Regions from separate parts of the Geobacillus sp. BMUD genome, predicted to be linked through region 2. Evidence: a T-box and tRNA genes for the amino acid it is inferred to sense, from the RefSeq annotation. Region 2 holds a T-box; the other holds one or more tRNA genes.

Region 1 (4,319 bases), on a different contig from region 2:
ACTCTGCGTTCCGCCTGACCGTCAAAGAATTCGGCGCCGGGCTTGTATGCGCGGAGATGGTCAGCGACAAAGGAATCGTATACAACAACGAAAAGACGTTAAACATGTTATATATTGATGAACGGGAAAAGCCGATCAGCTTGCAAATTTTCGGCGGCGAGAAAGAGACGCTCGTCAAAGCGGCGAAATTTGTCGATAAAAATACGAATGCCGATATCATCGACATTAACATGGGTTGCCCAGTGCCGAAAATTACGAATTGCGACGCTGGAGCGAAATGGCTGCTTGACCCGAATAAAATCTATGATGTCGTTGCCGCGATCGTCGATGCCGTGGAAAAACCGGTCACGGTGAAAATGCGGATCGGTTGGGATGAAAAGCACATTTACGCCGTCGAAAACGCTCAAGCCGTCGAGCGCGCCGGCGGGAAGGCCGTCGCCGTTCATGGACGGACAAGGGTGCAAATGTATGAAGGAAAAGCGGACTGGAACATCATCAAGCAAGTGAAAGAAGCGGTCAGCATCCCAGTCATCGGCAATGGCGACGTCAAAACGCCGCAAGATGCCAAACGGATGCTGGAAGAGACAGGAGTCGACGGTGTCATGATCGGACGGGCGGCGCTTGGCAACCCATGGATGATCTACCGCACGGTCCGCTATTTAGAAACTGGGGAGCTCATTCCGGAACCGACGCCGCGGGAAAAAATCGACGTCTGCCTGTTGCATTTGGATCGGTTGATTGCCTTAAAAGGCGAGTATATCGCCGTGAAAGAAATGCGTAAACACGCTGCTTGGTATTTAAAGGGTATTCGCGGTGCAGCGAAAATCCGCAACGCCATCAATGAATGCGAAACGCGGGACGAACTGGCCGCGCTGTTGCTTCGCGTGGCGGAAGAAGCGGAAGTCCAAGCAGCGGCGAACGCCGAAGCCGTTTAACATCGCTCCGAAAGAAGTCTCCCACTTCGCAACAAAGTGAAAGTGGGAGAGGAGTTTTGGTTAGGCGCAACCGAAGGCGATGATCGAACCGTGGGCGCACGGGGATCGCTCGGTCCATTTCCCGGCATAGGATGGGATGATCTGAGAAGCCCCCATCTTCCATGCATTAGCGTAGAAGGTGGGAGTATGTCGCACAACAGGGACGATGTTCATGCAGCGGAGAACTGCCAGCGGGCGCTGGCAGTATTTTTCGTAAAAAATCGCTAAATGGAGTGAATGAGCCATGAGTCACGAAGAATTGAACGACCAACTGCGCGTCCGCAGGGAAAAGCTGAAAAAAATTGAAGAATTGGGCGTTGACCCGTTTGGCAAGCGGTTCGAGCGCACTCATAAAGCGCAAGAACTGTTCGAGCTGTACGGCGATTTATCGAAAGAGGAATTGGAGGAAAAGCAAATTGAAGTCGCCGTCGCCGGCCGCATCATGACAAAGCGCGGCAAAGGCAAAGCGGGATTTGCCCACATCCAAGACGTTACAGGGCAAATCCAAATTTACGTCCGCCAAGACGATGTCGGCGAACAACAGTACGAACTGTTTAAAATCTCCGACCTTGGCGACATCGTCGGTGTGCGCGGCACAATGTTTAAAACAAAAGTCGGTGAACTTTCCATCAAAGTGTCGTCGTACGAATTTTTGACGAAGGCGCTACGTCCATTGCCGGAAAAATACCACGGTTTGAAAGATATCGAGCAACGCTATCGCCAGCGTTATCTCGATTTAATCATGAATCCAGAAAGCAAGAAGACGTTCATTACTCGCAGTTTGATCATCCAATCGATGCGGCGGTATCTTGACAGCCATGGCTATTTGGAAGTTGAAACGCCGATGATGCACGCTGTGGCTGGGGGTGCTGCGGCGCGTCCGTTCATTACGCATCATAACGCATTGGATATGACCCTTTATATGCGAATCGCCATCGAGCTCCATTTAAAACGGCTCATCGTCGGCGGTTTGGAAAAGGTGTATGAAATCGGCCGCGTTTTCCGGAACGAAGGCATTTCCACCCGCCATAATCCGGAGTTTACGATGCTCGAATTGTACGAGGCGTACGCCGATTTCCGCGACATCATGAAACTGACCGAGAATTTGATCGCCCACATTGCGAATGAAGTGCTCGGAACGACGAAAATTCAATACGGCGAACATATCGTTGACTTAACGCCTGAATGGCGGCGCCTCCATATGGTTGACGCAATCAAGGAATATGTCGGCGTCGACTTCTGGCAGCAGATGAGCGACGAAGAGGCGCGGGAGCTGGCGAAAGAACATGGCGTGGAAGTCGCTCCCCACATGACGTTTGGCCATATTGTCAACGAGTTTTTTGAACAAAAAGTCGAGTCCCATCTCATCCAGCCGACGTTCATTTATGGCCATCCGGTTGAAATTTCACCGTTGGCCAAGAAAAATCCGGACGACCCGCGTTTTACCGACCGATTTGAGCTGTTTATCGTCGGGCGCGAACATGCCAATGCCTTTACTGAACTGAACGACCCGATTGATCAGCGCCAACGCTTCGAGGCGCAGCTGAAAGAGCGTGAACAAGGAAACGATGAAGCGCATGAAATGGACGAGGACTTCCTTGAAGCACTCGAATACGGCATGCCGCCGACAGGCGGGCTTGGCATCGGCGTCGACCGCTTAGTTATGCTCTTGACCAACTCGCCGTCCATTCGTGATGTGCTGCTCTTCCCACAAATGCGCCATAAATAACCATGATCGTCCCCTGCAAAGAAAAACGGCAGGGGACGATCTGTGTAAAAAAAACTATTGACTTTAAAATTTTAGTTATGTAAAATAAAGATCGTCGTTTTCACAAAAAACAGGTGCAAAAAAGCGAGTTGACAAACATTCTCCAATGTGTTATATTATGATAGCACGTTGAAACAATAGAACAGTTGTTAAAAACAAAGGATTATTGACAAACAAATAAATGTAATTATAATATAACTTGTCTGTTGATTGCCTAGTGATGATAGCGGAGGGGAAACACCCGTTCCCATCCCGAACACGGAAGTTAAGCCCTCCAGCGCCGATGGTAGTTGGGGCCAGCGCCCCTGCAAGAGTAGGTCGTTGCTAGGCAATTCCGTGGAGGATTAGCTCAGCTGGGAGAGCACTTGCCTTACAAGCAAGGGGTCGGCGGTTCGATCCCGTCATCCTCCACCATTTATGCATTTATGTGAATACGATATGAGCCATTAGCTCAGTAACGAGCGATGCATCTTCGAGTTGACTGCGAGTTACCTCGACGCATCAGGCTTCTTTGAAACAGCTGGTAGAGGAAGAGGCAGGTAGAGCAACGAGCGATACATCCTCGAAATCGCTTCGAGTTGTCCCGACGCACTGGGCATCCTTGAATCAGCTAGCAGAGGAAGGGACATCGTCAAATATCTGAGTGTATTCAAAATATGAGCCATTAGCTCAGTAGGTAGAGCATCTGACTTTTAATCAGAGGGTCGGAGGTTCGAGTCCTCCATGGCTCACCACAATTGATTTGCGGGTGTGGCGGAATTGGCAGACGCGCTAGATTCAGGGTCTAGTGCCCTTTACGGGCGTGGGGGTTCGAGTCCCTTCACCCGCATGTTGGTTCGAGCGGAAGTAGTTCAGTGGTAGAACACCACCTTGCCAAGGTGGGGGTCGCGGGTTCGAGTCCCGTCTTCCGCTCCATTTATTTGCCCATTTAGCCGGGGTGGCGGAATTGGCAGACGCACAGGACTTAAAATCCTGGGGTAGGTAACTACCGTGCCGGTTCGAGTCCGGCCCTCGGCACTTGCGCTCGTAGCTCAATTGGATAGAGCATCTGACTACGGATCAGAAGGTTAGGGGTTCGAATCCTCTCGAGCGCGTTAACGGGAAGTAGCTCAGCTTGGTAGAGCACATGGTTTGGGACCATGGGGTCGCAGGTTCAAATCCTGTCTTCCCGATAGCGGCCACATGGGGCCTTAGCTCAGCTGGGAGAGCGCCTGCTTTGCACGCAGGAGGTCATCGGTTCGATCCCGATAGGCTCCATCATCGTTCCTTGAAAACTGAACGAAACGAAGCGCAACGAAAAGCGGAGGTCCGTGGATCGCCGCGACGGGCAAATGTTCTTCACCCACAGGGGTGCTTGCACCCCGAGGGGGGTATTTGACCCCGAGCGGCGGCGGACCGAAGCGGAATTAGCCAATCAATTTTCTTTGGAGAGTTTGATCCTGGCTCAGGACGAACGCTGGCGGCGTGCCTAATACATGCAAGTCGAGCGGACCGGATCGGAGCTTGCTCTGGTTTGGTCAGCGGCGGACGGGTGAGTAACACGTGGGCAACCTGCCCGCAAGACCGGGATAACTCCG
Region 2 (4,319 bases):
GCATGACGGCGAATCGAAGGTAGAGAAGGATGTGATCCACACCTTTTTTCGCGAACTCGCCCGCCTCCATCGCGCCACCGTCCGCACGATCGAGGTGGGTGAGGAAGAGGCGGCGGCGTACCGAAAGCAAAAAAGGGACGAATGGCAACGGACGCGAGCCGTATGGGAAGAGCGGGTCGAACGGTACGAAGCGGCGTGGTACATGTCACCGTTTCAACTTCAATGTTGCACCTATTTTCATGAGGTGATGCGCGCGTACGCGTTTGCTGAGGAGCGGCTCGATGCCTGGGAAGAGACGCTGAAAGAGACGAAGCAATGGCGCATCGCTTGGGTGCATGGCAAAGCGCGTCTCTCCCACCATCTCCCGCCGTATTGGATCAGTTGGGAGCGGGCGCATTGGAATTCACCGCTCTTTGACGTGATCGCCGCTCTCCGTTTTCACGTGCGAACGATGCCGCCGCTGGGGCGCGAGTGGCTTGAAGGGATGGAGGAGTACGAGAAGGAGCTGCCGCTGTCCGACGGGGAGCGGGCGTTTTTATACAGCCATTTGGCGGAGCCGCGCGGGTTTGTCCGTTGTTTGGAGCGATATGAGGCCGCTTCGCGGAACGAGCGGAACGAGCGGGAATATGTGACCGCGCTGCAACGTTGTTACTGGGCGTTCAAAAACATGGAGGCCGTTGTCATGCATCTTGTCCAACGCGACGCCGCGCAGCAGGAAGAGGCGATGGATAATGAACAGCCGGCGGATGAAAGCAGCAATGGTTAAATGGATTTTGAATCCAGCCCAACAAAACGGCGTCGCACTAAATCCATTCCAAATGGAGCGCCACCGCAATGAAAACGAAGATGGCCAATAAAATGACATCAAACGTTGTTGGCAGAAAAATGGTGCGGATCGCTTGAAAAATGGTGAGCGGGATGATCACTTGGGCGCAGACGGCGCGTACTTGCCGAAGCCACGGCGGCCACGAATACGGATTGAATCGCCGCATCGACATTCCCTCCTTCTCCGGTTTACTATACAATATGAAATGTGCGATGGTTTGTCACCAAATGCACACGGATGGAATAAATAAATAAAAACTTGGCAAAGATGATGGACAATGGTAGTATAATAATCGAACGATGACGACAAAAGCGAAGACGGGGAGGAGTACAGCGGTCCGCGCCTGCAGAGAGGGAAATCAGAAGCTGCGAGATTTCCTAGGATGACGGCTGCTGGAAGGTCGCCCTTGAGCTGCTTCTTTGAACGGCGCTGCCGCCAAGTAGAGGAAGCCGGCATCATGCCGTTATGCCAATGAAGCGCTTAAGCCTCCAGGCTTAAGAAAAAAGGTGGTACCGCGAAAGCAGCTCCTTTCGTCCTTTTCGGATGAAAGGGGCTTTTTTGCTTGCCGGCGGCGCGGCATTGCCAAGCAGGAAAGCCGCCGTCGGCCGCATTGTCCATCATGTCGAAGGAGGGAATGATTATGGCACAGCATGAAGTGTCAATGCCGCCCAAATACGACCATCGCGCCGTTGAGGCGGGGCGTTATGAATGGTGGCTGAAAGGCAAGTTTTTTGAAGCGACCGGCGATCCGGACAAACAACCATTTACGATCGTCATTCCGCCACCGAACGTCACCGGCAAACTGCATTTGGGGCATGCGTGGGATACGACGCTGCAGGACATCATTACCCGCATGAAGCGGATGCAAGGCTATGACGTTCTTTGGCTTCCAGGGATGGATCATGCCGGCATCGCCACCCAGGCGAAAGTGGAGGAAAAATTGCGCAGCCAAGGGCTGTCGCGCTACGATTTAGGCCGGGAAAAATTTTTAGAAGAAACGTGGAAGTGGAAGGAAGAATACGCCGGCCATATTCGCAGCCAATGGGCGAAGTTAGGGCTTGGCCTCGATTACAAGCGCGAGCGGTTTACGCTGGATGAAGGGCTCTCCAAAGCGGTGCGCGAAGTGTTCGTCTCGCTTTACCGGAAAGGGCTCATTTACCGCGGCGAGTACATCATCAACTGGGACCCGGTGACGAAAACGGCGTTGTCGGACATTGAGGTGGTTTATAAAGAAGTAAAAGGCGCGCTCTATCATTTGCGCTATCCGCTCGCTGACGGCTCGGGCTACATCGAAGTGGCGACGACCCGTCCGGAAACGATGCTCGGCGATACGGCTGTTGCGGTTCATCCAGATGATGAGCGATATAAGCACTTGATCGGCAAAATGGTGAAATTGCCGATCGTCGGCCGCGAAATTCCGATCATTGCCGATGAATATGTCGATATGGAATTCGGCTCCGGGGCGGTGAAAATTACGCCGGCGCACGACCCGAACGATTTTGAAATCGGCAACCGCCACAACTTGCCGCGCATTCTCGTCATGAATGAAGACGGCACGATGAATGAAAACGCCATGCAATACCAAGGGCTTGACCGGTTTGAATGCCGGAAGCAAATCGTCCACGATTTGCAGGAGCAAGGCGTCCTGTTTAAAATCGAGGAGCACGTGCACTCGGTCGGCCATAGCGAGCGGAGCGGCGCGGTCGTTGAGCCGTATTTGTCGACGCAATGGTTCGTGAAAATGAAGCCGCTCGCTGAAGCCGCCATCAAGCTCCAGCAAACGGACGGAAAAGTGCAGTTCGTGCCGGAGCGGTTTGAAAAAACGTACTTGCACTGGCTGGAAAACATCCGCGACTGGTGCATTTCGCGCCAGCTTTGGTGGGGGCACCGGATTCCGGCGTGGTATCATAAAGAAACGGGGGAAATTTACGTCGACCATGAGCCGCCGAAAGACATTGAAAACTGGGAGCAAGACCCCGACGTGCTTGATACGTGGTTCAGCTCGGCACTTTGGCCGTTCTCGACAATGGGGTGGCCGGATACCGACTCGCCGGACTACAAGCGCTATTACCCGACCGATGTGCTTGTCACCGGCTATGACATCATTTTCTTCTGGGTATCGCGCATGATTTTCCAAGGGCTTGAATTCACCGGGAAGCGGCCGTTCAAGGACGTTCTCATCCACGGTCTCGTCCGCGACGCCCAAGGACGGAAAATGAGCAAGTCGCTCGGCAATGGCGTCGATCCGATGGATGTGATCGACCAGTACGGCGCCGATGCGCTCCGCTATTTCTTGGCGACCGGCAGCTCGCCGGGCCAAGATTTGCGCTTCAGCACGGAAAAAGTCGAAGCGACGTGGAATTTTGCCAACAAAATTTGGAACGCCTCGCGCTTTGCCTTGATGAACATGGGCGGCATGACGTACGAGGAGCTGGATTTGAGCGGCGAAAAAACGGTCGCCGACCATTGGATTTTAACGCGCTTAAACGAAACGATCGACACGGTGACGAAGCTCGCGGAGAAATACGAATTCGGTGAAGCCGGGCGCACGCTGTACAACTTTATTTGGGACGACTTGTGCGACTGGTACATCGAAATGGCCAAGCTGCCGCTGTACGGTGATGACGAGGCGGCGAAAAAGACGACGCGTTCGGTGTTGGCGTATGTGCTCGACAACACGATGCGCCTGCTTCACCCGTTCATGCCGTTCATTACCGAGGAAATTTGGCAAAACTTGCCTCATGAAGGGGAATCGATCACCGTTGCTCCGTGGCCGCAAGTGCGTCCCGAACTGTCGAACGAAGAAGCGGCTGAAGAAATGCGGATGCTTGTGGACATCATCCGCGCGGTCCGCAACGTTCGCGCTGAAGTGAACACGCCGCCGAGCAAACCGATTGCGCTCTACATTAAGACAAAAGACGAGCGCGTGCGGGAAGCGCTTTTGAAAAACCGCGCTTATTTGGAACGGTTCTGCAATCCGAGCGAGCTGGTCATCGACACCGATGTCCCGGCGCCGGAAAAAGCGATGACCGCTGTCGTCACCGGAGCGGAGCTTATTTTGCCGCTTGAAGGGCTGATCAATATTGAAGAAGAAATCAAGCGGCTTGAAAAAGAGCTTGACAAGTGGAACAAAGAAGTCGAGCGCGTCGAAAAGAAACTGGCCAACGAAGGCTTTTTGGCGAAAGCGCCGGCCCATGTCGTCGAAGAAGAGCGGCGCAAGCGGCAAGACTACATCGAAAAACGCGAAGCGGTGAAAGCGCGTCTCGCTGAGCTGAAACGGTAGACAAACGATTGTTTGGTTGATTATGATGAAGACGAATCCGCCATCATGCGGGTTCGTCTTTTTCGCTGGCGGAAGCTGCTTGGCCCATCGCCAGCCTTTCGATCTTGATCTTCTCAAGGGAGGAGTCGTGAATATGATCCGCACATATGAGGAAGCCGTCGCTTGGATTCACGGGCGGCTGCGGCTTGGCATGAAGCCGGGGCTAAAACG

The links. The T-box of region 2 lies ahead of ETC05_RS04630 (valine--tRNA ligase). A T-box ahead of a tRNA ligase gene usually reads a tRNA of that ligase, here a tRNA-Val.
Region 1: it has a tRNA-Val gene. The T-box ahead of ETC05_RS04630 (valine--tRNA ligase) is inferred to sense a tRNA for this amino acid. The anticodon was not compared.

Annotation. Positions count from the first base shown of each region.
Region 1 is NZ_SDLA01000018.1:46-4,364, reverse strand. It holds gene dusB (tRNA dihydrouridine synthase DusB) at 1-935, shown strand, start outside; gene lysS (lysine--tRNA ligase) at 1,219-2,703, shown strand; rRNA gene rrf (5S ribosomal RNA) at 2,956-3,072, shown strand; tRNA gene ETC05_RS15110 (tRNA-Val) at 3,081-3,156, shown strand; tRNA gene ETC05_RS15105 (tRNA-Lys) at 3,401-3,476, shown strand; tRNA gene ETC05_RS15100 (tRNA-Leu) at 3,487-3,571, shown strand; tRNA gene ETC05_RS15095 (tRNA-Gly) at 3,583-3,657, shown strand; tRNA gene ETC05_RS15090 (tRNA-Leu) at 3,674-3,759, shown strand; tRNA gene ETC05_RS15085 (tRNA-Arg) at 3,763-3,836, shown strand; tRNA gene ETC05_RS15080 (tRNA-Pro) at 3,841-3,914, shown strand; tRNA gene ETC05_RS15075 (tRNA-Ala) at 3,927-3,999, shown strand; partial or broken rRNA gene ETC05_RS15070 (16S ribosomal RNA) at 4,164-4,319, shown strand, end outside.
Region 2 is NZ_SDLA01000002.1:167,382-171,700, reverse strand. It holds gene ysxE (spore coat protein YsxE) at 1-766, shown strand, start outside; gene ETC05_RS04635 (hypothetical protein) at 804-992, opposite strand; T-box leader at 1,132-1,367, shown strand; gene ETC05_RS04630 (valine--tRNA ligase) at 1,467-4,109, shown strand; gene ETC05_RS04625 (bifunctional folylpolyglutamate synthase/dihydrofolate synthase) at 4,243-4,319, shown strand, end outside.